4 regions of the Micromonospora sp. NPDC048040 genome follow, and region 2 is predicted to be linked to each of the others. Evidence: riboswitches for the same ligand, from Rfam matches in the RefSeq annotation. Region 2 holds a riboswitch; each other region holds the start of a gene.
The links. A riboswitch is a leader RNA that binds a small molecule or an ion and turns the genes downstream of it on or off. The one in region 2 is predicted to bind cyclic di-AMP.
Positions count from the first base shown of each region.

Region 1: it holds a riboswitch for cyclic di-AMP, as region 2 does, so the genes downstream of both, ACZ6O2_RS07675 (coiled-coil domain-containing protein) here and ACZ6O2_RS04715 (coiled-coil domain-containing protein) in region 2, are expected to answer to the same signal.
Region 3: it holds a riboswitch for cyclic di-AMP, as region 2 does, so the genes downstream of both, ACZ6O2_RS09470 (C40 family peptidase) here and ACZ6O2_RS04715 (coiled-coil domain-containing protein) in region 2, are expected to answer to the same signal.
Region 4: it holds a riboswitch for cyclic di-AMP, as region 2 does, so the genes downstream of both, ACZ6O2_RS15090 (C39 family peptidase) here and ACZ6O2_RS04715 (coiled-coil domain-containing protein) in region 2, are expected to answer to the same signal.

Region 1 is NZ_JBVJGT010000004.1:224,958-232,548, forward strand. It holds gene ACZ6O2_RS07665 (helix-turn-helix transcriptional regulator) at 1-72, opposite strand, end outside; gene ACZ6O2_RS07670 (carbonic anhydrase) at 279-1,067, shown strand; gene ACZ6O2_RS07675 (coiled-coil domain-containing protein) at 1,258-2,277, opposite strand; cyclic di-AMP (ydaO/yuaA leader) riboswitch at 2,281-2,412, opposite strand; gene ACZ6O2_RS07680 (YibE/F family protein) at 2,579-3,931, opposite strand; gene ACZ6O2_RS07685 (hypothetical protein) at 4,349-4,921, shown strand; gene ACZ6O2_RS07690 (DUF305 domain-containing protein) at 4,999-5,628, shown strand; gene ACZ6O2_RS07695 (metal-sensitive transcriptional regulator) at 5,683-5,985, opposite strand; gene ACZ6O2_RS07700 (heavy-metal-associated domain-containing protein) at 6,134-6,343, shown strand; gene ACZ6O2_RS07705 (hypothetical protein) at 6,373-7,374, shown strand; gene ACZ6O2_RS07710 (heavy metal translocating P-type ATPase) at 7,385-7,591, shown strand, end outside.
Region 2 is NZ_JBVJGT010000003.1:37,000-44,590, reverse strand. It holds gene ACZ6O2_RS04725 (HelD family protein) at 1-2,049, shown strand, start outside; gene ACZ6O2_RS04720 (cation diffusion facilitator family transporter) at 2,158-3,075, shown strand; cyclic di-AMP (ydaO/yuaA leader) riboswitch at 3,229-3,360, shown strand; gene ACZ6O2_RS04715 (coiled-coil domain-containing protein) at 3,374-4,435, shown strand; gene ACZ6O2_RS04710 (SRPBCC family protein) at 4,537-5,004, opposite strand; gene ACZ6O2_RS04705 (STAS domain-containing protein) at 5,280-5,642, opposite strand; gene ACZ6O2_RS04700 (hypothetical protein) at 5,974-6,117, shown strand; gene ACZ6O2_RS04695 (hypothetical protein) at 6,279-6,686, shown strand; gene ACZ6O2_RS04690 (BON domain-containing protein) at 6,870-7,556, shown strand.
Region 3 is NZ_JBVJGT010000006.1:49,006-56,596, reverse strand. It holds gene ACZ6O2_RS09495 (e9imm peptide) at 1-191, opposite strand, end outside; tRNA gene ACZ6O2_RS09490 (tRNA-Gly) at 264-337, opposite strand; gene ACZ6O2_RS09485 (zinc metalloprotease) at 738-1,721, shown strand; gene ACZ6O2_RS09480 (pyridoxamine 5'-phosphate oxidase family protein) at 1,841-2,392, opposite strand; gene dcd (dCTP deaminase) at 2,471-3,049, shown strand; gene ACZ6O2_RS09470 (C40 family peptidase) at 3,120-4,160, opposite strand; cyclic di-AMP (ydaO/yuaA leader) riboswitch at 4,173-4,309, opposite strand; gene ACZ6O2_RS09465 (N-acetylmuramoyl-L-alanine amidase) at 4,549-6,570, shown strand; gene ACZ6O2_RS09460 (C40 family peptidase) at 6,665-7,591, opposite strand, start outside.
Region 4 is NZ_JBVJGT010000012.1:79,011-86,601, reverse strand. It holds gene ACZ6O2_RS15110 (ABC transporter ATP-binding protein) at 1-300, shown strand, start outside; gene ACZ6O2_RS15105 (D-ribitol-5-phosphate cytidylyltransferase) at 440-1,942, shown strand; gene ACZ6O2_RS15100 (CDP-glycerol glycerophosphotransferase family protein) at 1,979-3,706, shown strand; gene ACZ6O2_RS15095 (alpha/beta fold hydrolase) at 3,726-4,469, opposite strand; gene ACZ6O2_RS15090 (C39 family peptidase) at 4,578-5,423, opposite strand; cyclic di-AMP (ydaO/yuaA leader) riboswitch at 5,644-5,785, opposite strand; gene ACZ6O2_RS15085 (hypothetical protein) at 6,074-6,832, opposite strand; gene ACZ6O2_RS15080 (hypothetical protein) at 7,050-7,481, opposite strand.

The DNA of each region.
Region 1 (7,591 bases), on a different contig from region 2:
GAGCAGCACGTGCCCGTGGTTCGTGAGGAACGTCCAGTTCCGGGTGCTCCCGTTCTCCCCTGTCGTCGCCATGTCGTCATCGTATGGCGCGCCTTTCGGGTTTCCGCCGCGCCCTCGTGCGGGAGGCCCGCCCGGCGTCCGCAGCCGGGCGCGAACATATGAAATGCATATCACGCATCCCTTGACGTACCTTCGAGTGCGTGTGACCGTGGGGACTGCCCGCGTCCAGCGTCGGCCGGGATGACCAGGTCGTTCACGTGAGGGACGAGGTGAGGGAGATGAGTCGTCCCGGATCTCCCGGCGCGCAGCCGGGCCCGGAGCGGAAGCCGTCGGAGCCGGCACCGGGGGGCTCGACCGCCGTGCGGGACGCGCTCCCCACTCCCGGCGACCCGGAGCAGGCGTTCGCCGAGTTGCAGGCCGGCAACCACCGGTTCGTCACCGGCACTCCACGCCACCCCAACCAGGACGCCGGGCATCGTGCCGCGGTCGCGGACGGGCAGCACCCGTTCGCGGTGATCGTCGGCTGCTCCGACTCCCGGCTCGCCGCGGAGATCATCTTCGACCGCGGCCTCGGCGACCTCTTCGTGGTGCGCACCGCCGGGCACACGGTCGGCCCCGAGGTGCTGGGCAGCGTCGAGTACGCCGTGACGGTCCTGCGCACGCCGCTGGTGGTGGTCCTCGGGCACGACTCCTGCGGGGCCGTCCAGGCGGCCCGTGCGGCGGACGCCACCGGCGCGCCCCCGGCCGGGCACCTGCGCGCCGTGGTGGACGCCGTGGTGCCCAGCCTGCGCCGCGCCGCCGCCGAGGGCGTGGACGACATCGACCGGATCGTCGACATCCACATCGCGCAGACCGTCGAGGCGATGCTGGACAGGTCGGCCGTACTCGCCGCCGAGGTTGCCGCCGGGCGCTGCGCCGTCGTGGGCATGTCGTACCGGCTGGCCGCCGGCGAGGCGCGGGCGGTCACCGCCGTGCCGACCGGCGAGCCGCGGGGGGTCGCCGCCGCGCCCACCGGGCCGGGCGCGGTCGACGGGGCACAGCCGGCCGCCAGCGCCGCCCTCGCCTGACCGGTTCCCGCGCTCGCCCGGCGGCCCGGCCCGGACGCCCGACGACGCCCGGCGACGAGGGCCACAGGCGTCGGCAGGGCCACGGGCGACCACAGGCCGTGGACGCAAGCAGGGTCACGGACGCCGACACGGCGACAGACGCCGACAGGGCCGCCCCGCGACTGCGGGGCGGCCCTGTCGTTGGCTGCCGTCAGAGCAGCGACACGTGCACGTGGTCCGTATGGTTCGACGGGCCGCTGTAGGACTTCCAGCCGGTCGCCGGGAACCAGATCTGCCGGTTCCAGATCACGTAGTAGATGCCGAGCCGGTCGGCGTTACGGACCAGGAACGCGGTCAGGTTGTTGCCGTACATGTAGGTGTCGTCGTTGTGCCAGGGGGAGAAGCCACTCCTCTGCAGCGACCAGTCGCAGGCCCGGCCCTTCGGATGCTCGTACGGCCCGCCGGAGCGGTAACAGCCGACGAAGCGGTTGAAGCCGGCCCGCTTGACCTCCTTGTACATGTGCAGCGTGCGCGCGGTGATGCAGCCGGAGGTGGTGGGGTCGTCCTCGGTGCAGGACAGGGGCTTCCAGTCGCCGTCGGCAGTACGACCCGGTGCCATCCGGGCCACCGGCGAGGTGGCGACCACCTTGCCGCTGGTCAGCCCCCTGCCGCCGACCAGTGCGAGCGCCTTCTCCGCCTCGCGCTTGCCGCGGGCCATCTCGTTGGTCAGCTTCGTCTGCTCGCGAACCTCGGCGTCGAGCGCCAGCTTGGCCTGCTCGGCGCGGTTCTTGACCGCGTTCACCTCGGCGAGTTTCTTGGAGTTGACCAGGTTCAGCTCGTCGAGGGCGGCGGCGCGCTTGACGAACGAGTCGGGGCTGGCGGTGTCCAGCAGCATCGACACCGCGCCGATCCGCCCGGTCCGGTAGGACTGGGCGGCGATCTGGCTCACCTGTGGGGCCAGCGCTGCCAGGTCGGCCTGCGCCCGGTCGACCTCCAGGGCCAGTTCCAGTTGGCGCTTCTTCGACTTCGCGAGCTTCGCCTTGGCCTGGACGTAGTTGCGGTTCCGCGTCTCGATCAGGTCGTTGAGCAGCTTGGGCTCGTCGTCCCCGTGGCCGGAGGGCTGGGGCGGTGGGGTGGGTGCGGCCGCCGCCGGGAGGGGCCCGGCGAAGACGGCCAGGGCGGCGATCACGGCCACCACAGGTGTCAACCAGCGGCGTAGGGGTGCCGTCACATTTTTCCCTTCCGTCGACCGCCGACCGGGTTAGCTGACGGGTTCGGGGCGGAAGTGGCCCCTACCGCTGTCGCGGATTCACCCCACGTACCTGGGTCCCCGGCTCGCCTGGCGGCGATTGGGCGGCGGCACCGCAGGCGCCGCTGCGCGCCTTCGGCGGTGACCGGCAGCGAGGTTACCCGAGAGCCCTGCCGGGGATCTACGTCCCTAAGCCGACTAAATGCGTTATTTCGTAACGGCGGAGGGTGAGCAGTGACGCGTTTATCAGGCGGGACGTCCTGATCGGTCACGCTGAGGAGTTTCACCATGCGGTGTCCGTGCTCCCGTCGCGGTCGGGCCACCCGGCGGGGGCGGCGGAGGGGGTGTTTCCGGCGCGCGGCCCGCTGAGGGCCTCCAGCGCCTCGGACCGGTCGGCCGCCGGTCGGGGAGCAGGCGGGGTCGGCGGTGCGCCGCGGTCGGCTGACTCACCGCCGCGCCGGCCGGCCGTGGTCACCACGGCCGCGAGCCCGGTGGTCAGCGGCACGGCGGCGATCAGGCCCAGGGTGGCGACCGCGCTGCGGACGATCTCCTGGGCCAGGAACTCGCTGGTCAGGATCTGGCTCACCGCCCGGGAGTCGGCGGTCAGCAGGAGCAGCACCGGCAGCGAGGCCCCGGCGTACGCCAGCACGATGGTGTTCACCGTCGAGGCGATGTGCGCGCGGCCGACCCGGGTGGCCGCCCGGTACAGCTGCATCCGGGACAGCCCCGGGTTGGCGTGCGCCAGCTCGGTGACCGTCGCGGCCTGCGTCACGGTGACGTCGTCGAGCACGCCGAGCGAGCCGATGATGATCCCGGCGAGCAGCAGGCCGTGCAGGTCGACGTCGGCCTGGAACATCGACAGCGTGGTGGCGTCCTCGGTGCCGAACCCGGTCAGGTGGGTCGCCGCGGTGGCGATCGTGCCGAGCACGCCCGTCAGCACCAGGCTGCCCAGCGTGCCGAGCACGGCGACCGAGGTCTGCGCGGTCACCCCGTGCGTCAGGTAGAGCACCACGAACATGATCAGTGCCGCGCCGACGACCGCGACCAGCAGCGGTGGGCTGCCGGCGCTGATGCCGGGCAGCACGAAGGTCAGCAGGATGGCGAAGCTCGCCGCCAGGCCGGCCAGCGCCGCGAGCCCCCGCCACCGCCCGAACGCGACGATCGCGGCGGCGAAGAGCACCACCAACCAGAGCAGCGGCTCGCCGCGCTGGTGCTCGGCGATGTTGTAGGCGCTCGCCGAGGGGTCGGCGGGATCGGTGAGCTGGACCAGAATGATCTCGTCGCCGACCGCGACCGTCGGCGCCCCCGGCCCTGCCGGTACGGGCGTCTCCACCTGCTGGCCGGCGTCGGGGCCGTCGTCGACGCGTACGGTCACGGTGCCGCAGGGGCCCTCCGCGGCGCCCGGGGCGCCCTCCGGCGCCTCCGGGGTGGGCGGGCACGGCTCCGTCACCACCCGGGTCACCGTGCCGTGGTGGCGGGGCGGATCGGTGCCGGGCGCGGCGTCCGGGGCGTCCCACGGCCAGAGCAGCAGGGCCGCGATCAGGGTGGCGACGAAGAGGGGCACCACCGTCGCGACGAGGATCCGTCGCACCCCCGGCGGGGCGGACGGTGCGGGACGGGTGTGGTCGGCGCCCATCGAGTGTCTCCCAACGAATCCAGGGCGGGGTACGTGCCGGCGGGCCGGTCGGTTCGGCGTGCCCGGGTGGCCGCCGCCGTGGATCGCCCTGTGGTGGCGGGCCGGTCACGCACCGCGACGGCCCGGCCCGGCCGGTCGCGGTCGCTCGATACCGCCGCCCGGTCGGGGCAGCGGTGCGGGCGGCGCGGAGTGCGGAGGCCACCGGCCGAATGGTAGCCATCCCGACATCCGGCCGCAGGTCGTGAGGGCTGGTGTCGGCCGCGGGCCGTCCCGTCCGGCGACCGCTGGTCGCCGCCCGGTCACCGCGGGTCGACGGTCCCGTCGTGGCCGACACGGCGGTCTCGTCCGGGGTGGATTCGCCGCCGGGTGCGCCGGTCGCCCCCAGACGCGCCGGCCCCGGGGGCTACCGTGGTCGGTGTGCGGGCGGCGGCGACAGTGACGGCGGGGCGATGGGTCCGGCTGCTGCTGCTCGTCGGCACGCTGTTCGGCCTGGCCGCGATGCACACCCTCGGCCACGGCTCGCACGCCGTGGGCCATCCCGCCGAGGTTTCCGCGCACGCCGTTGCCGCAGCCGGTGCGCACGGCGGCGCGGCGCAGGCGCTGCCCCGTCACGACACCTTTGCGCCGCTCAGTCAGGTCACCGCCGCGCTGCCCCGCCACGACACCGCCGCGCCGCTCGGTCAGGACCCCGCCATCGCGTACGTCGTCCCGGCGGCGCTGTCCGGCGTCGTGGGCTGCCCGGGCGACTGCCCGCACGAGCGGTTCCTCCCGTCCGGCGGGGCGGGCGGCGAGCTGCCCTGGTGGGGCGTGTGCCTGGCGGTGCTGGGCGCGCTCGCCGTTCCGCTGCTGCTCGCCGTGCTGCTGCTGGCCGGCGTGCAGGCCGCCGGCCTGGCGGGCCAGGGGTCGGGCGGGCCGGCCCGGTCGCCCCGTGCCCCGCCGTCCCGGCCGGTCGGCCTGCGGCTCGCCACGGTCTCGGTGCTGCGCAGATAGGACGCCCCGGCGCGGCCCGGTCAGCCGGTCCGCGTCCCCGTCCTGCTGCGTACGTTTTGACACCGAAAGGCCCAGACGTGACTACTCGTACCATTGCGCGCCGTGCCGCCCTGGCCGGCGCGACCGTCACCGCCGCCCTAGTCCTGACCGCCTGCGGCGGCGACGGGCACTCGTCCCCGGGCGCGGGGCACGGCACGCCCGCCACCAGCGGGCCGGCGGCCACCGCGTCCGGCGCGGCCGCCTTCGGCGACGCCGACGCGATGTTCGCCCAGATGATGATTCCGCACCACCGGCAGGCGGTGGAGATGGCGGAGCTGGCCGCCACGCGGGCGGCGGACCCGGAGGTCAAGCGGCTCGCCGGGGAGATCAAGGCCGCCCAGGCGCCCGAGATCGCCACCATGAGCGGCTGGTTGTCGGCCTGGGGGCGGCCGGTGCCGTCGCCCGGCGCCGAGACGCCGCACATGGACCACGGCATGCCCGGCATGATGTCCGACGCCGACATGGAGAAGTTGGCGGCGGCCTCCGGGCGGGAGTTCGACCGGCAGTTCCTGACCATGATGATCGCGCACCACGAGGGTGCCGTCACCATGGCCCGGGACGAGCTGGCCCGGGGTGTGAACGCGGAGGCCAAGGCCCTGGCCCAGCAGATCGTCACCACCCAGCAGGCCGAGATCGACACGATGGAGAAGATCCTCGACCGGCTCTGACCCGGGCCGCCCCGGCGCTCGTACCGGGCGAGCGCCGGGGCACCGCCGGCCGGGTCAGCCGCGCTTCATGAGGCGGCCGACGGCGGCCATCATCTCGGTGGCCATCTCGTCGGCCCGGCCCTCGGCCGCCCCTTCGTGCATGCAGTGCCGGGCGTGCCCGTCGAGCAGGCCGAGGGCGACCTTGTCCAGGGCGGCCTGGATCGCGGAGATCTGCGTGAGCACGTCGATGCAGTAGCGGTCGTCGTCGACCATCTTCTCGATGCCGCGGACCTGCCCCTCGACGCGGCGCAGCCGCGCGAGCAACTGGTCCTTGCTGGCGGTGTAGCCCCTGGTCGGGGCGGGCGTCGGTGTGGTCATGCGATCCAGGATAGCGTACCCCTCGGGGGTATGGTACTGTCCTCCGTGTCCGATACCCCCACCGGGTATCGGTACGCAGGGCAGGCATCCGTCCGCCTCCTCATTACCCCTGGGGGGTATATGCTGGAGGCGTCGAGAGGAGAGTTCGATGGTCACCACGACGTACCAGGTGCAGGGCATGACCTGCGGGCACTGCGTCAGCTCGGTCTGCGCCGAGGTCGGCGCCATCCCGGGCGTCAGCGACGTCCAGGTCGACCTCGCCACCGGGCGGGTCACCGTCACCAGCGAAAGCCCACTGGACACCGACACCGTGCGCGCCGCCGTCGACGAGGCCGGCTACGACCTCGTCGGCGCCTGACGGCGGGCACGGGGAAACCGAGGTACACCATGAACACGGCGACGAAACTGAGCGGTTTCGTCCTCGGTCTCGCGGCGGTCTTCGGCGCGGCGTACGGGGTCGGCCAGGTGGCCGGCCCCGTGGCCCCGGCCGCCGGGACCGGCCACGACGCCGCGGACGGCCACGGGGACACCGGCGGGGCCGGCCACGGGGGCGACGAGGGCGGCGCGGCGGCCCACCTGCCCGGTGGACTGCTCGTCTCCGACCGCGGCTACACCCTCCGACCGGTCGACGCCCCGGCCGGGCAGTTCGCCTTCCAGGTCACCGGCCCGGACGGCCGGCCGGTCACCGCGTACGACGTGGCGCACGACAAGCGCATGCACCTGATCGTGGCCCGCCGCGACCTGTCCGGCTTCCGGCACGTGCACCCGGAGATGACGGCGGACGGCACCTGGCGGGTCGACTCGCCGCTGGGCGGGCCCGGCGTCTGGCGGGCGTTCGCGGACTTCACCCCCACCGGGGGCGAGGCGCTGACCCTCGGCGTCGACGTGACCGTTCCCGGGGCGCTGACCGAGCAGCCGCTGCCCGCCCCGGCGGCCAGCACGACGGTCGACGGCTACACCGTCACCCTCACCGGTGCCCCGCAGCCCGGCCGCACCGCCGAGCTGACCCTGACCGTCAACCGCGACGGCGCGCCGGTCACCGACCTGGAGCCCTACCTGGGCGCGTACGGCCACCTGGTGGCGCTGCGTCAGGGCGACCTGGCGTACCTGCACGTGCACCCCGACGGCGAGCCGGGCGACGGGCGGACGAAGCCCGGCCCCGAGGTGAGGTTCTTCGCCGAGGTGCCGTCGGCCGGCGCCTACCGGCTCTACCTGGACTTCAAGCACGGCGGCGTGGTGCGCACCGCCGAGTTCACCGTCGTCGCCGGCACCCCGACGGGGTCGGCCTCGCCGGCCGCGACGGGCACCCCGGCGGCGCGCACGCCCGCCGCCACGAGCTCCCCGACCGCCGACGCCGGCCACGGCGCCCCCGGTCACGGGCACAACTGACGGGACCGTGATGACCACCACCAAGCCGCTGCAGATGGCACCCAACCAGATCGAGCTGGCGATCGGCGGGATGACCTGCGCCTCCTGCGCCTCCCGGATCGAGAAGAAGCTGAACCGGATGGACGGCGTGACCGCCACGGTCAACTACGCCACCGAGAAGGCCAGCGTCCGGTACACCGACGACGTCAGCCCGGACGACCTGATCGCGACGGTGGAG
Region 2 (7,591 bases):
CGACTGGCCGAGCTGCGCCGGTCGGCGGTCCGCGCCGAGAAGGAGGGCTACCGACTCGCCCGGGTCGGCAACTTCGGGGCGCTGGTCGAGCGGGACGCGATGGTGTTCCACGCCGCGCAGCGGCGGCACGTGCTGGACGCCGAGCACGAGGGGCTGGTCTTCGGCCGGCTGGACCTGCGCGACCGGCAGGTGCTGCACGTCGGGCGGCTCGGCATCCGGGACGAGGACGCGACCACCCTGGTGGTCGACTGGCGGGCCCCGGCCGCCGCCGCCTTCTACCAGGCCACCCCGGCGGAGCCGCTGGGCGTGGTGCGGCGGCGCATGATCCAGTCCTCCGGTGAGCGGGTCACCCGGATCGAGGACGACCTGCTCGATCCCGCCGCCGCGCCCGCCGACATGGCGGTGGTCGGCGACGGCGCGCTGCTCGCCACGCTGTCGAAGGCCACCGGCCGGGGCATGCGGGACATCGTCGCCACCATCCAGCGGGAGCAGGACGAGGCCATCCGCTCCCCCGGTTCCGGGGTGACGATCGTCTCCGGCGGCCCGGGCACCGGCAAGACGGCGGTCGCCCTGCACCGGGCCGCGTACCTGCTCTACTCCGACCGCAGCCGGTACGCCGGCGGCGGCATCCTGGTGGTCGGCCCGTCCTCGGTCTTCGTCGAGTACATCGCCTCGGTGCTGCCCTCGCTCGGCGAGGACACCGCCACACTGCACTCGCTGGGCACCCTGTTCCCGGGCATGAGCGCCACCCGCACCGACCCGCCCGCCGTGGCGGCGGTCAAGGGCTCGCTGCGGATGCGCCGGGTGCTGGAACGGGCGGCCCGGGACGCGGTGCCGGACGGTCCGGCCGAGCTGCGCCTGCTCTACCGGGGCGAGCTGCTCCGGCTGGACCGCCGCGAGCTGGACGCCATCCGGGAGCGGGCGATGCCCCGGGGCGCCCGCCGCAACGAGGTGCGCCGCGCCGGCTTCGACGGCGTCTTCGCCGCGCTCTGGGCGCAGGCCCGTCGGCTGGGCATCGGCCGGCTGCCCGAGCAGCGCGCGTTCGAGGACGAGATCGCCGAGCGGCCGGAGTTCCGGGAGTTCCTCAAGGCGTGGTGGCCCCGGCTGCACCCCCGGCACGTGCTGGGCTGGCTGGCCCGCCCCGACCGGCTGCGCCGGTACGCCGGCGGGATCCTCTCCGGCGCCGAGATCCGGCTGCTGACCGACGCGTACCGGAGCCTGGACCGCGCCGGGCTGACGATCGCCGACATCGCGCTGCTGGACGAGCTGGACGCGCTGCTCGGCAAGCCGATGAAGCCGGCCCGGCCGAAGCGGGACCCGTTCCAGCTGGCCGGCGGGGTCCGCGAGCTGAGCACGTTCGCCGACCGGCAGCGCGCGGCCCGCGAGGCGGCGCGGCAGCGCCCGGAGGACTACCGGGAGTACGCGCACGTCGTGGTCGACGAGTCGCAGGACGTCTCGCCGATGCAGTGGCGCATGATCGGCCGGCGCGGACGGCTGGCCTCGTGGACGGTGGTGGGCGACCCGGCGCAGACGGCGTGGACCGGCGACCCGGAGGAGCTGGCCCGCGCCCGGGACCAGGCGCTGGGCCGGCGCAAGCGGCACCACTTCACCCTGACCACGAACTACCGCAACTCGGCGGAGATCTTCGCGGTGGCGGCGGCCGAGATCCGCCGGCTGCACCCGGACCTCCCGCTGCCCAGGGCGGTGCGCTCCACCGGCGTCGACCCGGTCGAGCTGGCGGTGCTGCCGGCGGAGCTGGAGACCGCCGTGGTGACGGCGGCCACGGCGTTGCTGGCCGAGGTGGAGGGCACCGTGGGCGTGATCACCCCGGTGCCCCGCCGGGACGAGGTGGCCGGGTGGCTGGGCGGGCTGGGCGCGCCGCGCCTGCAGGTGGTGACCAGCCTGGAGGCCAAGGGCATGGAGTACGACGGCGTGGTCCTGGTCGCCCCGGGCGAGATCCGGGCCGACCCGGGTTCGGGCGTACGGACGCTCTACGTCGCGCTGTCGCGGGCCACCCAGCGGCTGACCACCGTCGACCCGACCGGCTGAGTCGTCCCGACCGGCTGAGTCGCCGACCGCCGCCGGGCAATCACTTGCACATATTGCGATGTGAGCATAGATTGAACCGGGTCCTGACGGGTGACGGAAGGTGGGCGCGTGGGTGCAGGTCATGACCACCACCACGGGTCGGTCGCGAATGCCGCGCACCGCCACCGGGGCCGCCTCTGGGCGGCGTTCGCGCTGCTCGGCGCCCTGATGGCGGTGGAGGCGGTGGCCGCCTTCCGCACCGGCTCGCTGGCTCTGCTGAGCGACGCCGGGCACATGTTCACCGACGTGCTCGGCATCGGCATGGCGCTCGCGGCGATCACCGCGACCCGGCGCGCCGGCGCGGACCCGCAGCGCACCTTCGGCCTCTACCGGCTGGAGGTGCTGGCCGCCCTGGCCAACGCCGTGCTGCTCTCCGGCGTCGCGGTCTACGTGGTCGTCGAGGCCGTACGCCGGTTCGGCGACCCGCCGGAGGTGCTCGCCGGCCCGATGCTCGCGGTCGCCGTGCTCGGCCTGCTCGCCAACGTGGCCGCCTTCGCCCTGCTGCGGTCCGGGGCGAAGGAGAGCATCAACATGCAGGGCGCGTACCTGGAGGTGCTGGGCGACCTGCTGGGCTCACTCGGCGTGATCGGCGCGGCCCTGCTGATCGCCGTCACCGACTGGTGGTGGGCGGACCCGCTGGTCGCGGTGGCGATCGGGATGCTCATCCTGCCCCGCACCTGGCGGCTCGGGCGCGCCGCGCTGCGCATCCTGGTGCAGGCCGCGCCGGAGCACCTCGAGGTCACCAGGGTGCACGACCGGCTGGCCGCCGTGCCCGGCGTGGCCGAGGTGCACGACCTGCACGTCTGGACGCTGACCTCCGGGATGGAGGTGGCCTCGGCGCACCTGACGATGGAGCCGGGCGCGGAGGTCGGCGCGGTGCTCACCGCAGCCCGGACGGCCCTGCACGAGGACTTCCAGATCGAGCACGCGACGTTGCAGATCGAGCCGGGGGCGTCTCCCGGGGCCTGCGGGTCGGTTGAGTGGTAATGAGCACAGCCTTAAATCTGGGAGAGTATTGTTGACTTATGTCGGATTTGACGGTAAGCGGGCAGGCACCCTCAGTCACCTGCGCTGCACCAGTCACACCGGCACCGGTAGGCTCGGCTCCGGCCTCCGCCAGGCGGCACCCACCGGTGCCGGCGGTGGCCGCCGCCTAATCGCCCGGCGGGGCGAACCGGGGAACCATGTTCGTGGGGTGCATCCGCGTCAGCGGTAGGGATCTTCCGTCCCAAACCCGTCAGCTAACCCGGTCGGCGGCTGACGGAAGGACACGTGTATGCCAGTGATGGCACCTGTACGACGACGCGCCGCCCGGTTGGCGGCCCTGATCGCCGCGACGCTCGCCCTCGGCGCCGCGGTCACCCCGGTCACCACCGCCCCCGCGGCGGCCGCCTCCCGGGCCGGCCTGCTCGCCGCAGCCCCCGGCCAGGACCAGGAGGGCGGCACGCCCGCCCTGCGGGCCCAGCTCGAAGCCGCCAGCAAGGGCTACCTGGACGCCAAGCGGGCGCTGGACACGTCGGTCAAGCGGCAGCAGCAGCTCGCCGCGCAGCTCAAGACGACCGAGAGCGAGCTGACCGAGCGGAACAGCAAGGTCGGCGAGATCGCCGGAGTGGCCTACCGGACCGGCCGGCTGGGGGTGGTTTCCGCCCTGCTCAACAGCAGCTCGCCGGACGGCTTCATGGACCGGGCCGCCGCTCTCGACGCGGTGGCCGCCAACGAGGACCGGGCGCTCCGCGAGCTCCAGGAGACCCGAGACCAGGCCACCCGCACCAAGCTCGCCCTGGACGGCGAGATCCGGGAGCAGCGCAAGCAGGTCACGGTGATGGCCAAGCGCAAGGAGCAGGCGGAGCGGGCGCTGACGGTCGCCAACCGGTCGCAGGCAAGTGGCGGCGGGCCGGGCGGCAGCTCCACCGCGACGGCGAAGCCGGCGCCACGCAACTCCGACGGGTCCTGGCCGTCCGAGTCGTGCAGCGTCAACGACCCCACCCCCGCCAACGGCTGCATCACCCCGCGCACCCTGCACGCGCTGAACCAGGCCAAGGCGGCCGGCTTCACCCGCTACGTCTCCTGCTACCGCCCCGGCGGCTCCGGCGAGCACCCCAAGGGCCGGGCCTGCGACTTCGCGGCACAGAAGAGCGGGTTCGGCGGCGACGCCACCGGCGGCGACAGGACGTACGGCAACAACCTGGCGGCGTACTTCGTCAAGAACGCCGACCGGCTCGCCGTGCTCTACGTGATCTGGTACAGGCAGATCTGGCTGCCCAGCAGCGGCTGGAAGTCGTACAGCGGGGCCAACGGCGACCCGTCCAGCGACCACACCAACCACGTGCACCTGTCGGTCTACTGACGTTCGGCCCCGGTGACCCGCGGGCGGGTCACCGGGGCCGACCGCTCCCACCGCCACCTCCCCGGCCGACGGCCGGGGATTTCGCCGTGTCGGTGCCCGGCTCAGCCGGGCGGTGACTCCGGCGGGTGCCCGCCGAGGGCAACGCCGAGCCGGGCCGCCAGCCCGAGGTGGGCGGCGCGCGCCTGGCGGAAGGCGTAGCCGAAGAGCGGGACCGGCGCGGCAAGGGTGATCTCGACGTCGATCCGGACCACGCCGTCCGGCTCGGCCCGCAGTCGGGTCCGGTTGCGCACCGTGGTGGCCGGCCACTGCCGGGCCACGGTGACGATCTCGTCCGGCCCGTCGACCAGGACGTCGGCCCGGTAGGTGACCGGCAGGCGCAGCGGCCCGACGGCCAGCCGGTCGGTGATGAGGTAGCTGGCCCGCGCGCCGCGACGGGGCGACACCCGGCGGACCCGGGCGATCAGCGGGTGCAGGTCCTGCTGCCGGGCCTGGTCCGCGAGCAACCCCGCGGCGTCGGCGAGCGAGCAGCGCGCCTGGACGGTGTAGCTGAAGGAATCCCGTCTGAGCACGCCGTCTCCCCACCGTCGCCGTCGCCCGATCGTCGCGCACCGGCGGCGCGCTGGCAACGGTGTGCCGCTCCGCGCGCGGATGCCGGCCGTCGACCCGCCCGCCGGCTACCGTCGGTCGTTGACAGGTGCAGCCGGGCAGCGGCCTGGCCCTGCTGGCCGACGGCTACGCCTCCGTGACGGCGATCCGCGTGGTCACCGAGTCGTCCGACATCGACCGGTCGGGCCTCGGCGACGACTGACGCCAACGGGTCACCGGCGGGACCCCTGCCGGCGGGTCAGGCGCCGGGGAGGACCTCGGGGGCGGGCGCGCCGGCGTAGTAGGGCTCGGGGGCGCCGAAGAGGCCGAGCAGGCCGGTCACCCAGAGCTGCCGGTGCACGAACCGGCTCGGCTCGGTGACGACGAGCTTGACGCCGCTCACCTCGGCGGTCTGGAAGCCGGCGACCATCGCGCTGATACCGACGGAGTCGATGAAGGTGACGAGCCTCATGTTGAGCTCGATCCGGCTGGGGTGCCCCTTGGCCAGGACCTCGGCGATCGCCTCACGCACCTCGTATGCGGTGTCGACGTCGATCTCGCCCCGGGGGGCGATCTCGATGACACCACCGGGCATAACCGACTTCACGATCGACAGGCTCACGCGAGCACCTCCACTCGCCCGTCCGACGGGCGCCTCATCAGTACGCGGGCCGCGACCGAGAGTATTCCTCCGACGGCCTCGGTCGCCACCCCTCGGGATGAGCAATTCGCGGATGAGGGCGCACCAAGTCGCCCTTATCCGGACTTTCTACTTCTTGTTTACCCAACGATCAGCTGCCGCTGACGCGTCGCCGCCCCAGGGTAGCCGTCTCCCGCCGGCACCGCCCGGCACCCGAACTTCCTGGCGTGGCCGGCCCCCGCTTCCGCCCCCGGGTTGCCCGTCCTACCTAGGATCGGCCCGGAGAGCGGGCGCCACGACGGAAGGACGATCGATGATCAGGAGACTCGCCGCGCTGGCCGGTGTCGGCGCGTTGCTGGCCCTCGTGCTGGCCTGCGGCTTCGGCGGCGGCGACGATGACGACGACGATGACGACGACTTCGCGCGCGGCGTGACCGCGGTGGTCACGCTCCGCTGACCACGGCGAGGGCCACCGCCCGGTGACCGGGCTCGCCCCGCGTCCCCGCGGGTTTGCCGAGGCGCCCGGTTGGGCACAGGCGGAACGAGCGAACCATGACGCGCCGGTGAGACGTCGAAGTCCGAAGTGGCCGCCGGCTTCGGCCCGAGGAGGTAACCACCATGTTCGGTACCAATCTGCTGGATCGCCGCAGCAAGCCCGAGCGGATCGCGGACCAGGCGTGGCAGAACCTGGTCTCGGCGGTCAGCTCCGCGGGTGACAGCGTCCGCGACACCGCCCGGTCGGCCCGCCGCGGCGGTTCCGGCCTCGCCGACGAGGCCGGCGACCTGGTGGGCTCCGCAGCGGACGAGGCGCGCCGCCGGGCCACCCTGGCCTTCGACGCGCTCGCCGGCCGCCGCCCCGCGCTGCCCTGGACGCTGCTGATCGGCGCCGCGCTGGTCGGCGCGGCGATCGGCTGGGCGGCCGGCACCGCCGCGCGGGCCGCCGGCAGCCGGGACGACCGGGCGGCGGACGACATCGAGTTCGTCGACGTGGACCGTCCCAACTCCCCCGTCGGCCTCGACGGCTGACTCACCCCGGCCCACGGGCACACCACGGGCCCCGGTCGACCCTGAGGGTCGGCCGGGGCCCGCGCCGTACCTCCCGCAGGGCACAGCCACCCGGGTCGGGTGAGGGCCGCTCACCCCCGCCCGCGCCAGGATCGGTCCCGGCAGGCCCGTGTGCACAGGCAGCTATCCCGTGAGGAGTGACAGATGGCCATCGAGACGATCACCCGTACCGACCAGGACATCCAGTCCGCCGTCCTCGACGAGCTGACCTGGGAACCCCGGGTGCGACCGCACGAGATCGGCGTGACCGTCTCCGAGGGCGTGGTCACGCTGACCGGTCGGGTCGACAGCTACGCCAAGAAGTGGGCCGCCGAACGGGCGGCGCACCGGGTCGCCCGCGTCCGGGCGGTCGCCAACGACCTGGCGGTACGCATCGGCACCGGCGCCGAACGCGCCGACCCGGACATCGCCGCGGCGGCGGGGCACGCGCTGGAGTGGGACGCCTTCGTCCCGCTGGAACAGCTCGACGTGACGGTCGCGCAGGGCTGGGTGACGCTGCACGGCGAGGTGGACTGGGAGTACCAGCGCCGCGCCGCCGAACGGGCGGTGGCCCGGCTGACCGGCGTACGCGGGGTCAGCAACGGCATCACCGTCCGCCCCGAAACCCGGCCGGACGGGCACGCCCTGGCCGCCCGGATCGTCGACGCGCTGGCCCGCAACCGGGCCACCGAGGCGGAACGGATCACCGTCCGGGTGCACGGCGACACGGTGGTGCTCGGCGGGCTGGTCCACTCGATGCCGGAGCGGGCGGAGGTGGAACGCACCGCCTGGTGTGCCCCGGGCATCCGCGAGGTGCAGAACCACATCGCGGTCGCCCCCGTGCTGGCCTGAGCCGCCGTGCCCCGGTCGGCCTCCGACCCCGGCGG
Region 3 (7,591 bases), on a different contig from region 2:
TCCGGCGTAACCGTGAAGATCAGATCCGAGATGTCCGGATAGCCCAGGTCGCGTTCGAGCTGGTCCAGCCAGTCGTTCAACTCGGCGTCGTCTGCGTAGTCGAGCCGCATGATCCGGTCAACGAGGTGGATCGCCTCGTCCCGGGTCAGCTTCGCAGGCAAGCCGCCCCCTCCGACCGGGGCCAGTGGCACGCGGCATGATCCTTGACCTTGGAACATCGAAGGCCCCGACCGGGACTCACGTCCTGGCCAAGGCCTTCGAGCTGGAGCGGGTGACGGGAATCGAACCCGCACTGTCAGCTTGGGAAGCTGATGTTCTGCCATTGAACTACACCCGCAGGCGGCACCACTGTACCTGAGACGTCACGCCGGTGCACCCAGGCACCCCCTCCGATGCCGCACCGTGTCGCGCGGCGGGCCCCCGGATGGCTCGCGGCCACCGCCCGGGAGCTGGCCCGCCACGGCGGCCATGATCTGTTCTGTGCCGTGGCCGGCACCCACCGGCGGACCGGTACCCGAAGATCGACGCCAACGCGCCGCCGGGCGGCGCGAGTCGCTACCGAGAATCACCGTTTCATCGCCAATTGTCGATCACGAGCCGGCGCCGGCCAGGAAAAAGTTTCATCCCTGCAATACATGGCCGTTCTCAAATTCGTCGATCGGTTGTAACGTCTGCCCAACGTTCTCAGCCACGGCGTGACATACCCCCTGTCGCGCCGGCCAGAAAGAGGTGGGCCCATGGGACTCCGTCCCAACCTGCTGACCCGGCGTACGGCCGGCGTCGCGTCGACGACCCTCGCGCTGCTGCTCAGCACCGCCGCCGTGGGCGTCGTACCGGCCGCGTCGGCCTTCTCCGCCGCCCCGAGCGAGGTCTGCGTCGAGCCGGCCGACGTCCACTCGGACTCCCGCATCAAGGCGGGCGGCGCGGCCAAGCACGAGCCGAACGAGCTGACCCTGGCGGAGACCCGCGAGCGCGAGGCCGACCTGGCCGCCGCCCTGCGCGAGCGCGCCCGGTTCCGCACCGGCGCCGGCGCCTCCGTCACGGCCACCGTCACCGTCCCCGTCGTGGTGCACGTGATCCAGCGGGACGGCACCCGGGCCGGCGGCAACATCCCGGACTCGATGATCGCCTCGCAGATCAACGTGCTGAACCAGTCATACAGCGGGGCGACCGGCGGCGCGGCCACCGCGTTCAGCTTCCAGCTGCAGAAGATCAACCGGGTGACGAACCCCTCGTGGTACCCGATCGTGCAGGGCTCCTCGGCCGAGCGGCAGATGAAGACCTCGCTGCGCGAGGGCGGCAAGAACACCCTCAACGTCTACCTGGGCGAGCTGAGCAACGACCTGCTCGGCTGGGCGACCTTCCCGACCCGGAAGCTGAGCAGCATGGACGGCGTCGTCGTGCTGAGCGAGTCGCTGCCGGGCGGCACGGCCACCAACTACAACCAGGGCGACACCGGCACCCACGAGGTCGGCCACTGGCTGAACCTCTACCACACCTTCCAGGGCGGCTGCTCCGGCTCGGGTGACAGCGTCAGCGACACCGCGCCCGAGGCATCCCCGGCGTTCCAGTGCCCGACCGGCCGGGACACCTGCACCGCCCCGGGCGTCGACCCGATCACCAACTTCATGGACTACACCTACGACTCCTGCATGTACCAGTTCACCGCCGGGCAGGCCAGCCGCATGCTGACCGCCTGGAACGCGTACCGCGCGGCATAGTTCCCCCCGCACGACCGGTGCCGGCTCCGCTCGACGGGGCCGGCACCGTCGTCTTCGGGGCGGGGTGGGGGGCGGTGCGGCCCCCCGGACGGGGACGGCCCGGGGCGCCGCACCGCGTCTCAGGCGGCCGGGCGGGCGGCGAGGCTGTCGCCGCTCCCCGACCGCGTCTCGGGCACCGCGGCGGTGCCGGCGGCGGTCGCGCCGGGGTCGAGCCAGACCTGGACGGCGGGCCGGCCGTGCCCCTCGCCGGCGCCGCCTGCGACGCCCGGCTCCCGACGGGCGAGCATCGCCACGTCGACGGTGAACTCGAACAGCCGCCAGTCGACCTGCGGCGCGGCCCGGTGGCTGCGGGCCAGCCGGGCGACCCGGGCCGGGTCGGTGACCGGCCGGGCGTGGCCGGCGACGTAGGCCTCGTCGTCACTCTCCTCCGGCGGGAAGGAGTGCAGGGCGTAGCGGCCGTCGCGTTCCAGATCGCGCCGCTTCGGCGAGTCGACCACGAAGCAGAAGAGCCCCTCGTCGGTGATCACCGGAGAGACGGGATGGACCCGGGGCCCGCCGTCGGCGCGGACGGTGGCCAGGTAGCCGAAGCCCGGCCCGTACTGCTGCATGAGGGAGCGGATCCCGTCGGCGAGGCGGGGCTCGTCGGCGGCGAATTCGGACCAGGAAGCCATGCCGACATTCTATCGAACACGTGTACGAACAGGTAGTCCGACACGCAGGTCACGCACATCGCTCGCTAAGGTGGTGCGATGCTGCTCTCCGACCGCGACCTGGTCTCCGAGATCAAGGCGGGCACGCTCGCGCTGGAGCCGTTCGAGCCCACGCTGGTGCAACCGTCCAGCATCGACGTACGCCTGGACAAGCTCTTCCGCGTCTTCAACAACCATCTCTACACCCACATCGACCCGGCGATGCAGCAGGACGACCTGACGTCGATGGTCGAGGTGCCCGAGGGCGAGCCGTTCGTGCTGCACCCGGGCGAGTTCGTGCTCGCCTCGACGCTGGAGGTGATCTCCCTCGGCGACCAGCTCGCCGGGCGGCTGGAGGGCAAGTCGAGCCTGGGACGGCTCGGCCTGCTCACCCACTCCACCGCGGGCTTCATCGACCCGGGCTTCTCCGGCCACGTGACGCTGGAGCTGTCCAACGTGGCCAACCTGCCCATCACCCTCTGGCCGGGCATGAAAATCGGTCAGCTCTGCATCTTCCGGCTCTCGTCGCCGGCCGAGCACCCGTACGGCTCGGCCGTCTACGGCTCGCGCTACCAGGGGCAGCGCGGCCCGACCCCGAGCCGCTCCTGGCAGCACTGGCGTACCTGGCCGACCCGCTGACCCGACAGTCGCCGTGAGAACGGGCCCTTCCGCCACCGGGTGTGCCAGGAAGGGCCCGTTCCTCACCCACTCAGCCGGGGCGGCCGTAACTGTGGATCGGGCCGTCGTCGACCTTCTTCATCTTCACCGGCACCCCGGCTCGGGAGGCGTGCACCACCCAGCCCCCGCCGACGTACATGCCGACGTGGTGCAGGTCGCTGTAGTAGAAGACCAGGTCTCCCGGACGCAGCTCGCCCCGGCTGACGGTCGCGGTGACCCGGCGCTGCTGCGCGGCGTTGTGCGGCAGCGAGACCCCGGCCTTCGCCCAGGCGGCGAGCATCAGGCCCGAGCAGTCGTACGCGTTCGGGCCCTCGGCGCCCCAGACGTAGGGCTTGCCGATCTGGGCGCAGGCGAACTTGACCGCGGTGCCGGCCCCGCCACCCGGGTAGCTGGCCGGGCAGGGGGCGGGGCGCAGCGAACCGCCGCCGCCGCTGCCGTAGATCCGCAGCCGCAGCTTCTGCAGCCGGTCGATCTCGGCGTTGATCTGCTTCTTCTTCGCGGCGAGCTGGGCCTCCGTCCGGCCGAGTTGGACGACCATCTCGTCGAGCGGGGCCTTCTTCTCGGCCAGCCGGTCGCGCAGCTCGGCGACCTGCCGCACGTCCTGCTGCTGGTGCTGGGCGAACCGGTCGAGCAGTTCGAGCTGGCCGATCATCTGGTCGGGCGAGCGGCTGCCCAGCAGGGCGTTGACGGCGGAGACGTTCTCGCCCTTGTAGGCGCGGACGGCCAGCGCGCTGACCTCCTCCATCGCCTGCTCGACCTGCTGTTCCAAGGGCTTGATCTGCTTGGCGAGGGCGTCGGCCTGCCGGCGTTTGGCGGCCAGGTCCTGGCGGGTGGCGTTGTGCCGTTCGATGATCGGTTCGAGCTTGTTCCAGTCCTCGTCGATCTGGCGCTCGATCTCGGCGACCGTCGGTTCGGCGTGGGCCGCCGTGGCGCCGCCGGTCAGGACGACGGCGAACGCGGCCAGGGCGGCGAGGGCGGTGGTGCAGCGGTACCAGCGTGGGCGCGGCGCAGCCGTCGTCGGGCCGGCAGGTGCCGACCGTGCCGACGGTGGCCGCGGGGCATGGTGTGCCACCGGGCTCCGTACTCCTTCTTCCCGTACCGCCTACCGGGTTAGCTGACGGGTTCGGGCGGGAAGGGGACGCCCTACCGCAGGTGCTGCGGATTCACCCCGGGGTACCTGGGTCCCCGGCTCGCTCGGGAGCGACTCGGCGGTGTCGGACCGTTACCGCCCGGATGGGCGGACTGTCGCCGGCCGACGAATGACCAGAGTAGAGACGGTCGTTATCGATCCGCAACCCATCGCGCCGTGACACACCGTATTCGTGTGGACCGGTGGGAGCGCGTAACTCCGGTCGACGAAATTTTCCTTCTTCAGTAAGTGACGCATGGAAAGGTATTGACCGGAGGTGGCGCCCGGGGCGAAGGTGGCCCCACATTCGCCCGTCCGACCTGGGGGTCTGATGCACCTGTCAGCGACATCGAGGAGCAGACGCGTCCTGCTGGCCGCCGCCGTGGCGGCCGCCCTGGCGGCGACGCCGCTCACCGCCGCCGGAACCGCCGCCGCCGCGCCGACGACCGACCGGCAGCAGCAGTACGCCGCCGCGGCCGCGGAGTACGGCGTGCCGGAGAGCGTCCTGCTCGGAGTCTCCTACCTGCAGTCCCGCTGGGACACCAACGCCGGAACGCCGAGCACCAGCGGCGGCTTCGGACCGATGCACCTCACCGACGCCGAGTACGTCGCCGCACTGCCCGGGGGCACCCACCACGACGAGGGCACCGAGGACCCGCGGGGCGACGACTCCCGCCCGTCCCTGGCCGGGGCGCACGAGCCGCCAGCCGCCCAGCCCCCCGCCGAAGCCTCGCTGCGGACGCTCGACGCCGCCGCCGGGCTGACCGGAGCCAGCGAGGAGGCGCTGCGCACGGACGTCACGGCCAACATCCGGGGTGGCGCGGCGCTGCTGGCCGCGTACCAGAAGGAGATCGGCGCCCCGGTCGGCGCCGACACGGACCCGGCGGCCTGGTACGGCGCGGTGGCCCGCTACTCCGGCGCGGACAGCGCCGACGCCGCGGCGGCCTTCGCCAACGAGGTGTACGCCGCCATCGCCGCCGGCGACAGCCGGCTGACCGACGACGGGCAGCAGGTCACCCTCGCCGCCCGCGCGGTGCAGCCGGAACGCTCCTGGCTGGACCGGCTGGGCCTGCGCAAGGTTGCCCGGCCCGACGGGCTGGAGTGCCCCGACACGATCTCCTGCGAGTGGATCCCGGCGCCCTACGCGCAGTACGGCCCGACCGTGGGTGACTACGGCAACCACGACCTCGCCGACCGGCCGGCCCAGCAGAAGATCGAGTACATCGTCATCCACGACACCGAGGGCTACTTCGGGCCCAGCGTCAACCTGGTCAAGGACCCGAGGCGGGTGGGCTGGCACTACACCCTGCGCTCGGTGGACGGCCACATCGCCCAGCACATCAAGACCAAGAACGTCGGCTGGCACGCCGGCAACTGGTACGTGAACGCCAAGTCCATCGGCCTGGAGCACGAGGGCTTCGCGGGGCACGGCACCTGGTACACCGAGGCGATGTACCGCACCTCCGCCAAGCTGGTCCGCCACCTGGCGCTGCGGTACAACATCCCGCTGGACCGGCAGCACATCATCGGTCACGACAACGTCCCCGGCACCGTCGCCTCGACCGTGCGCGGCATGCACTGGGACCCGGGCCCGTACTGGGACTGGTCGCACTACTTCGACCTGCTCAAGGCGCCGTTCACGTCGACCGGCACGCCGCACACGGGGCTGGTCACCATCGACCCGGACTTCGCCACCAACCAGCCGCAGTTCACCGGCTGCAACCGGCAGCCGCCCGGCGTGCCGAACCCGCCCCCGCCGGTGGCTCCCTGCCCGCTGCGCGGCTCGTCCGCGGTGATCCTGCACAGCGCGCCGAGCCACGACGCGCCACTGGTCAACGACATCGCGCTGCGGCCCGACGGCACCCCGAACACCATGTACATCTCCGACCACGGCGCCCGGGCCTCCGCCGGGCAGACGTACGCCCTGGCCGAGGTGCAGGGGGACTGGACCGCGATCTGGTACCTCGGCCAGAAGGCGTGGTTCCACAACCCCGCCTCGAAGCCGACCGCGAAGTGGTCCGTGGGCTTCGTGGTGACCCCGAAGGACGGCCGGGCCACCATCCCGGTCTACGGCCGGGCGTACCCGGAGCAGGCGGCCTACCCGGCCGGCGTGCCGTACCAGCCGATCTCCCCGCTCCAGTACACCCTCTCGGCCGGCCAGCGGTACGCCGTCGGCACGGTGCTCCCCGGCGAGTACTACCGGGCCGTCACGTTCGACGGGTCGTCGCCGGGTGACTGGACGGTGATCCGCGGCGAGAACCGGTACGTGCAGATCCAGTTCGGCCACCGGGTCATGTACGTCAACCTGGACGACGTGAACGTGCTGCCCTCCGCGCTGGAGGCGCCCCGCTGACCCACCGCTCGCCCGGACCGGCGCAGGCCGTTCCCGAGCACGACGAGGGCCCCCGGTCTACTCGACCGGGGGCCCTTCCGTGCGTGGCGCGGGATCAGCCGGGCCTGCGGAACCCGGCCACCGGCATCGTGTTGATGCTGGAGACGTTGACCGGCTTGCCGGCCCGGGGCGCGTGCACCATCTTGTCGTTGCCGAGGTAGAGGCCGACGTGGTGCAGGTCACTGAAGAAGAACACCAGGTCACCCGGGCGCGCCTCGGAGCGCGGGATGGCCTTGCCCTCGTTCCACTGCGCGCCGGTGAAGTGCGTCAGGTGGATGCCCGCCGCCTTGTAGGCGTACTGGGTCAGGCCCGAGCAGTCGAACGAGTTGGGGCCGGTGGCGCCCCAGACGTACGGGTCGCCGACCTGGGCGCAGGCGGTCTTGATGGCGGTCCGGGCCGCCTCGCTGACCACGCCGTTGATGGTCGGGCACTTCTCCGTCTTGACCGTGGTCACCGGCAGCGACGCCTCGAGCTTCTTGATGTCGGCGTCGATCTGCTTCTTCTTCGCCGCCAGGTCGTTCTGCTGCTTGGTCTGCGCCACGATCAGCGCGTCGAGCTTCTGCTTCTCCGCGTCGAACTTGTCGCGGACCTTGGTGACGCCCTCGAGCTGCTTGCGCTCCTGAGCGGCCAGCCGGTCCAGGAGGGTCAGCTGCTCGGTGAGCGTGTCCGGCTTGGCGCTGACCAGCAGCGCGCCGATCTCCTGCGACGGCCCGGAGATGTAGTACCGGGCGGCGAGGTCACCGACCCGGTCCATCGCCAGCTCGGTCTCCAGCGCCAACGGCTGGATCTTCTTCTGCAGGTCCGCCGACTTCTTGCGGTTGACCTTCAGCTGCGCCCGCACCTTGTTGTACTGCTCGATGGTGGGCTCGAGCTGCTCCCACTTCTTGTCGATCGCGGCCTCGATCTCGTCGACCGAGGGCTCGGCGTACGCGGGCGCGGCGAGCACACCGACGCCGACGACCGCGGCGGCGACAAGGGTGAG
Region 4 (7,591 bases), on a different contig from region 2:
ACCTACTCCTCCGGCATGGCGGCCCGGCTGCGCTTCTCCATCGCCGCGGCCAAGAAGCACGACGTGCTGCTCATCGACGAGGCGCTCGCCACCGGCGACAAGGGCTTCCGCAAGCGCAGCGAGCAGCGGGTGCGGGAGCTGCGGGAGAGCGCCGGCACGGTGTTCCTCGTCAGCCACCAGCTCTCCTCGATCAGGGACACTTGCGAGCGGACGATCTGGCTGGAATCGGGCGTCCTGCGCATGGACGGCCCGACCGACGAGGTCCTGCGGGCGTACGAGGCGTTCGCCAACGGCAAGTAGCGCGCCGGACGGCATCGACGGAGATGCCGTCGGACCGCGTCGTCCCGTTGGGGCGGCGCGGTCGGCGCGTTAAGGTTCATCCGGTCGCCGCGCGGGCGGAACCGTCTGTTCACGCACCCCTGAGAGTGAGGATTCGGCAATGACGCAGGACCACACCACTGGCCCGGACGCCGCACCGGAGACCCCGGCGCCTTGGCGGCCCTCGCGGACAGTGGCGGTGGTGCTGGCCGGCGGCACCGGGACGCGGCTGGGTCTCGGCATCCCGAAGCAGCTGCTGAAGATCGCCGGCAAGCCGATCATCGAGCACACCCTGGCGGTCTTCGAGGCCGCCCCCGAGATCGACGAGATCATCGTGCTGATGGCCACCGGCCACGTCGCCGAGGCCCAGCAGATCGTCGACAAGGCCGGCTTCCGCAAGGTCACCAAGGTCATCGAGGGCGGCGACACCCGAAACGCCACCACCCGGATCGCGCTGGACGCGGTCGGCGAGGGCGACTGCAACATCCTCTTCCACGACGCGGTGCGGCCCCTGGTCAGCGGCCGGATCGTCCGGGAGTGCGTGAACGCGCTCTGGACGTACTCCGCGGTCGACGTGGCCATCCCGTCGGCCGACACGATCATCCAGGTCGACGAGGACGACTGCATCACCGACATCCCGGTGCGCTCGTCGCTGCGCCGCGGCCAGACCCCGCAGGCGTTCCGCTCGGGCACGATCCGCGAGGCGTACCGGATCGCCGAGGGCGACGCCCACTTCGCCGCCACCGACGACTGCGGCGTGGTGCTGCGCTACCTGCCGGGCACGCCGATCAAGGTCATCGACGGCTCCGACGAGAACATCAAGGTCACCCACCCGGTCGACGTGCACCTCGCGGACAAGCTGTTCCAGCTCGCCGCCGCGCAGGCCCCCCGGGTCACCGACCACCGCAGCTACACCGAGGAGCTGACCGGCCGGACCATCGTCATCTTCGGCGGCAGCTACGGCATCGGCCACGACCTGGCCGAGCTGGCCCGCCGCTACGGCGCGCAGGTCTTCCCGTTCAGCCGCTCCAGCACCGGCACCCACGTGGAGCGCGCCGCGGACGTCGAGGCGGCGCTGAAGACCGCCTTCGAGGCCACCGGCCGGATCGACCACGTGGTGGTCACCGCCGGCATCCTGGAGAAGGGCGCCCTCGTCGAGATGGACGAGGAGACCATGGACCGGGTGCTCCAGGTCAACTTCGTCGGGCCGGTCATCGCCGCCCGCCAGTCGCTGCCCTACCTCCAGCAGACCAAGGGTCAGCTGCTGCTCTACACGTCCAGCTCCTACACCCGGGGCCGCGCCCAGTACGCCCTCTACTCCTCCACCAAGGCGGCCCTGGTCAACCTCACCCAGGCGCTCTCCGACGAGTGGGCCGAGTTCGGCGTACGGGTCAACTGCATCAACCCCGAGCGCACCGCGACCCCCATGCGCACGAAGGCGTTCGGCGAGGAGCCGGAGCACACCCTGCTCGCCGCCGAGACCGTCGCCCAGGCCTCGCTGGACGTGCTGATCTCGGAGCTGACCGGTCAGGTCATCGACGTGCGCCGCGCGCCGGGCGAGGTGCCGGCCCAGCCGGTGCCGGGGCAGGCCGAGCGGGCCGCCAGCCCGGCCAGCGCCGGCTGACGCGGGTCTCGGGCCACGGCGGGGAACGGAGCCGACATGCGTGGTGACCTGGTCCGGAAGCTGATCGCCCGCGCCCTGGCCACCGGCCTGGCGGTGCTGGCGTTCCTCGTCGTCGCGCTGACCGGCGCGACCGGCTGGGGGCTGGGGCTGGCGGTGGCCGCCCTCGCGGCGGCCGCCTGGGAACGGCGGGTCCGCCCGGGCGCCGACAGCGTCGCCGAGACCGCGCTGGTCGCGGCGGCGGTCCTGGTCGGGTACGCCCGGCGCCTCGACGCCGGTTTCGACCCCGCGCTGGCCGCGACGGCGCTGGTCCTGCTGGGGCTGGTGCTGCTCGTCGGGCCGCTGCGGGACGCCGGCGGCCTGGAGGTGCGCGCCGCGAACCTGCCGGTGCGCACCTGGACGCCCCTGGTCGCCGCGCGCCTCGGCGACGCCCTGCTGGGGCTGCTCGCCGTGGTGGCGGCGGCCGCCGCGGCGACCCTGCCGGCCGGTGTGGCGCTGGCCGCCGTCGCGCTGGTCGCCGCCGGCGCCGGGGCCGTCGGGCTGGACCTGGCCCGGCGGCGGTTCCGGCCGGGGGCCGGCGGGTCGGCGGTCTCCCGCGCGCTGCGCCGGCACCAGCCCGAGTTCCTGCTCCACTTCTCCGCCCCGCCCGGCTCGGAATACCAGGTCACCATGTGGCTGCCGTACCTGGAGCGGATCGGCCGGCCGTTCCTGGTCATGGTGCGGGAGCCGGAGTTCCTGTCCACCGTCGCGGCGGCCACCACCGCGCCGGTGGTCTACTGCCCGACGACGAAGGCGATGGACGAGGCGCTGGTGCCGAGCCTGCGGGTGGCGTTCTACGTCAACCACGGCGCGAAGAACAGCCACTGCATCCGCTTCACCCAGCTCACCCACGTCCAGCTGCACCACGGCGACAGCGACAAGGCCCCCAGCGCCAACCCGGTCTCGGCCATCTTCGACCGGATCTTCGTCGCCGGTCAGGCCGCCGTCGACCGGTACGCCCGCGCGGGCGTGGACATCCCGGCGGAGAAGTTCGTGGTGGTCGGCCGGCCGCAGGTCGAGTCGATCGAGGTCCGCCCGGAGCCGGTGCGCGGCCTGCCGAACCCCACGGTGCTCTACACGCCGACCTGGACGGGCCACCACGCGGACGCCAACTACTGCTCGCTGCCGGTGGCCGAGACGCTGCTGCGCCGGCTGCTCGACCGGGGCGCGACGGTGATCCTGCGGGCCCACCCGTACACCTCGCAGAACCCGGCCTCGGCGCGGCAGCTGGGCCGGCTCACCGAGCTGCTGGCCGCCGACCGGGCCCGTACCGGCCGGCAGCACGTCTTCGGCGCCGCCGCCACCCGCGAGCTGACCCTGACGGAGTGCGTGAACCGTTCGGACGCGCTGGTCTCCGACGTGTCCGGGGTGATCTCCGACTACCTCTACTCCGGCAAGCCGTACGCCGTCACCGACATGGGCGACGAGGGCGACCGGTTCGCCGAGCGGTTCCCGCTGGCCGGCTCGGGCTACGTGCTGCGCCGCGACATGTCCAACGTGGACGAGGTGCTGGCCGCGCTGCTCGACACCGACCCGCTCGCCGCCGCCCGCTGGGCCACCCGGAGCCGCTACCTGGGCGACTTCCCGGCCGAGTCGTACGCCGAGGCGTTCCTGGACGCCGCGCGGCGGCAGCTCGACGCGGACTGGAACCCGCCGACGCCGCGCGCCGTCGGCGGGACCGGCCTGCCGGTCGAGCCGGACGGGGCGACCCTCCCCGCCACCGCCTGACCGGCCGCCGCCTCGCGGGTCAGCGGTACGGGTCGACCAGCTCCAGGACGGCCTCGGGGGCCTCGACGTGGGCGTTGTGGCCCAGGCCGGGCAGGGTGGCGACCGGCACGCCCAGCTCCTTGAGCTGGGCGTCGGTGACCATCGGGTCGTGCTCGCCGCGGGCCAGCAGCACCGGCACGTCCGTCGCCGCCAGCAGGGTCGGCAGGTCCGGCTCCCCCACCCCGAACGCGGCGGGGTCCATCGCCAGCCGCCAGCGGCCGTCGACCTGCCGCAGCCCGGCCTCGACCACGGGGTGGTCCGGCGCGAGGAGCCCGGTCAGGCCGGCCACCCGCAGGTACCGGCGGGCCGCCTCGTCCCGGCTGGCGAACCAGGTCACCGGTCGGGCGGCCAGCTCCCCGGCCTTCGCCAGCTCGGCCGGGGACCAGACGGCCTTGATGCCGAGCCCGACCACGGCGTCGACCGGCAGCCCGGCGCGGCGGGCGGCCAGCGCCAGCCCGACCACGCCGCCGAGGGAGTGCCCCAGCACGACGAGCCGGTCCCCCGCCGCGAGCCCCGCGGCGATCCGGTCGGCCAGCCCGGCGAACGAGTACGCCGGCAGCGGCGGCGACCAGCCGTGGCCGGCGAGGTCCGGCGCCAGCCATCGCCCCGCCCACCGGCGCTCCAGCAGCGGCGCCCAGGGCAGCCACACGTCCCCGGTCGCGCCCATGCCGTGCAGCAGCAGCAGGACGCGCCGGCCGTCCCGGTCACCCGATTCATCGACCATAGGCCGCAGTGTGCCACCCGCCGTACGCCCCGGCGAGGGCCGTGACCCGGAGACGACATCGGGCGCCGGCTCCCGGGGTGGGGAGCCGACGCCCGACGGGTGTCTTTCTCAGGCGGAGTAGCCGCGGGTGGCGGCCCAGTTCGCCAGGGCGATGGTGGACATCCAGTACGACGCGGTCGCCGGGTTCGCCGAGTCGGCGATCTTCACCAGCCGGCCCTCGTCCTGGTAGCCCACGACGGCGATGTAGTGGCCGCCGGGGAACGAGTGCCAGCCGCCGTCGGTGTCCGTGGCGCTGCCGGCGACGTTCACCACGACGCCCCGCCCGTCCGTGATGGCGGCGACGACGTCGGCCTGGAGCTGGTCCATCTGCGCCGGGGTCGCGGCACCGCCCGGGATCATCCGGGTCCGGTACGGGTCACCCTTCACCGTCGCGTTCAGCACCCGGGTGGTGTCCTCGGCCGAGTCGGTGCCCATCTCGTCGGTGCCCAGCTGGGCACCGAGGGCGTCCTGGCTGCGCGCGATGCCGGCGGCGCTGAGGGCGTGCCGGACGGCGGCCGGACCGCAGTTGTAGAAGGTGGTCTGGGCCTGGTAGTCGTAGTCCAGGGACTTCGCCTTCGGCGGCTTCGGCGGCTCCGGCTTGCGGGTCAGGTCCGGGTTCGGGGCGGCGCTGGTGGCGCTGGCCGACGGAGCGGCGCTGGACGCGGCCGGGGCGCCGGTCGACGGGGCCGCCGCGACGCGGGCGTCGCCGCGCGAGGCGACGGTGCCGTCCCGCAGCTCGCTCACGGCCACCGGGGCCTGTGCGGCGGCGGGTGCCTCGTCGGTGCCGGCCAGCAGCGCGCCGGTGCCCGACGCGAGCACGAGCGCCGCGGCCGACGCGGCGGCCACCTGGTACGGACGCTCGGACGTGAGGCGACGGAGCTGTCGCTTGAGGTGGTGCTTCACGGTTTCCTCCACGGGCTCGGGGGGTGAGCGGCCGCCGGTCCGCGCAGGGGGGACCGACCGCGCGGACGGCGTCCGGCGGTGGTGGACCACTCAGGGGATGCGCCCGGGATGCCGGGCGACGGGCGGTGACCGGTGGGTCAGCTCGCGGCGTGCGGTCGGGCGAGCGCGGGCACCGCGGCGCCGTGGAGGCGCCGGAACGACCGGGGGGCGGGTGGGTGCTGCACGGGGATGGAACTCCTTCCGACGCCGCCGACCGGGTTAGCTGACGGATTCGGGCGGGAAGAACGCCCTACCGTGGGCCGTGGCCCGCGGATTCACCCCGATGTTGCACTGGGTCCCCGGCTCGCCTGTTCACGATTAGGCGGGTCGGCGCGGCGTCGCCTCTTGCGATCGGGTACCGCACCGGACGGGCCGACACTACTGGTCGGCCCGCGCCCTGCCAACCCGCTTCCACCTGCTTAAACCTTGATCGAGGGACTTTTTTTGCGGTCAGTTCGGCACTGACGCGACTCAATGGGACGACCGTTTCCCGACGCACCTTGCGTCGACAACCGGACGAGCGACGGACATCGGCGCGGAATCGTCGGCGGGAATCGGCCGGGCCGCGCCGGATGACCGGTTCGGCACCGCTATGACCGGCGTCACGAAATTGCCCCGGCGGTTCAGCCCACCCGCGCGGGCCGCCAGCGCGCGGCGAGCGCGGGCCGACGCCCGGCGGACACCGGCCGGGCCGCCGGGAGCCGGCCCGGCCGGAGCTGGACCGCCGCCGCGTACGCCTCCCCGGCCAGCGCCCGCGCCGCCTCGGCGGCCAGGTCGGCGTCCCGCCACGCCAACCGTTCCCGCTCGGCGGCGGCCCGGTGGTCGGCCCGCCTCGCGGCGCGTACCGCCCGGGCCAGCGCGATCTCCTGCTCGACCGGGTGTCGGCGGGGATCCCAGCCGGCCCGGCGGCCGAACACCTCGCGAAGTTGGCGGGTGGAGAGGTCGCCGCGCCAGTGGGCCGCCACCGCCGCCTGGTGCAGCCAGCGCTCGCGGGCGGCGTACTCGGCGGGGGTGCGCGGGGTGCGCGGGGCGGGCAGGGCGGCGGCCCCGGTAAAGCGGCGGGCGGCGGTCTCCGCCTCGTCGTACGCCCGCCAGGCCCGGTCGGCCTCCTCCTGCGCGGCGAGCCAGTCGGCCCGCCGCCGCCGGGCGGTGCGGGCGGCCCGGCCCGCCGCGACGGCCACCTCCTCGGCGTAGCGGCGCAGGTCGGCCGCCTCCGCCTCGGGGTCGACCGCGGGCGGGGCGACCGGCTCGCCGTCGGGACGGACCCGCTCGGGGCGGGCGACCAGCACGGCGAGCACGGTCAGGGCCAGCAGGAGCAGGGCGGACCAGATGGCGACGGCCCGCGGCACCTCGATCAGGAACTGGTAGACGACGGTCTCCATGGTCGGCACCTCACGGGGAGCGAGTGCGGCAGCGGGGCGCACCCGGCGCCCGGATGGCGGGGCGCGGCGGTGCCACGTCCCGCCGCCGGGACGGGTGCGGGTGGTGGAGGGCGGAGGACGGGCGCCTTTGCCAACGCCTGCGACAGCGGAAGGTGCCCTTCCTACGCCGTTGCGGCGGGTGCGGTCGCGGGGCGCGTGCCCCGCGGGGCGGTGCGGATCACACGTGCGGCGGGCCCCGGGGGCCGACTGTCCCCGGGGTGTGCCCGGCCGGCGCGGGGACCGGGCCGACGGTGACGGCCCCGGCGGCTGCGCCCGGGTCGGCCGGAGCGGCGGGGTGGCCGGGGCCGGTGGCGGCCCGGTCAGCGGCGGCCCGGTCGGCGGCGACACCGTCGGCGACGACGCGGTGGTCGGCGACGACCACGGGCGGGTCGGCGGGTGCCAGCGTGACGGGGAGCGCCGGGGCCGGGGGCGCCCAGGTGTGAGCCGGGGGCGCCCAGGTGTCGGTCGACGGCACTCCGGCCTGGGCCGAGACGGCGGGAAGGGCCCCGGCGCCGACGGCGAACGCGACCGCGACGGCGAGGCCGGTCAGCAGCCGCGCGGCCCACCGCGCCACCCACCACAGGGGACAGGTGAGCGCGACGGCAAGCACGCGACCACGCTACCGCCGATGCCGCCGGTCCGCATCGCCGCCGGGCGTGTCCCGGGTGCGGCGGTCTCGGCGGCCCTCCGGCCCGGTGCTCGGCGCGTCCGGCCGTCCAC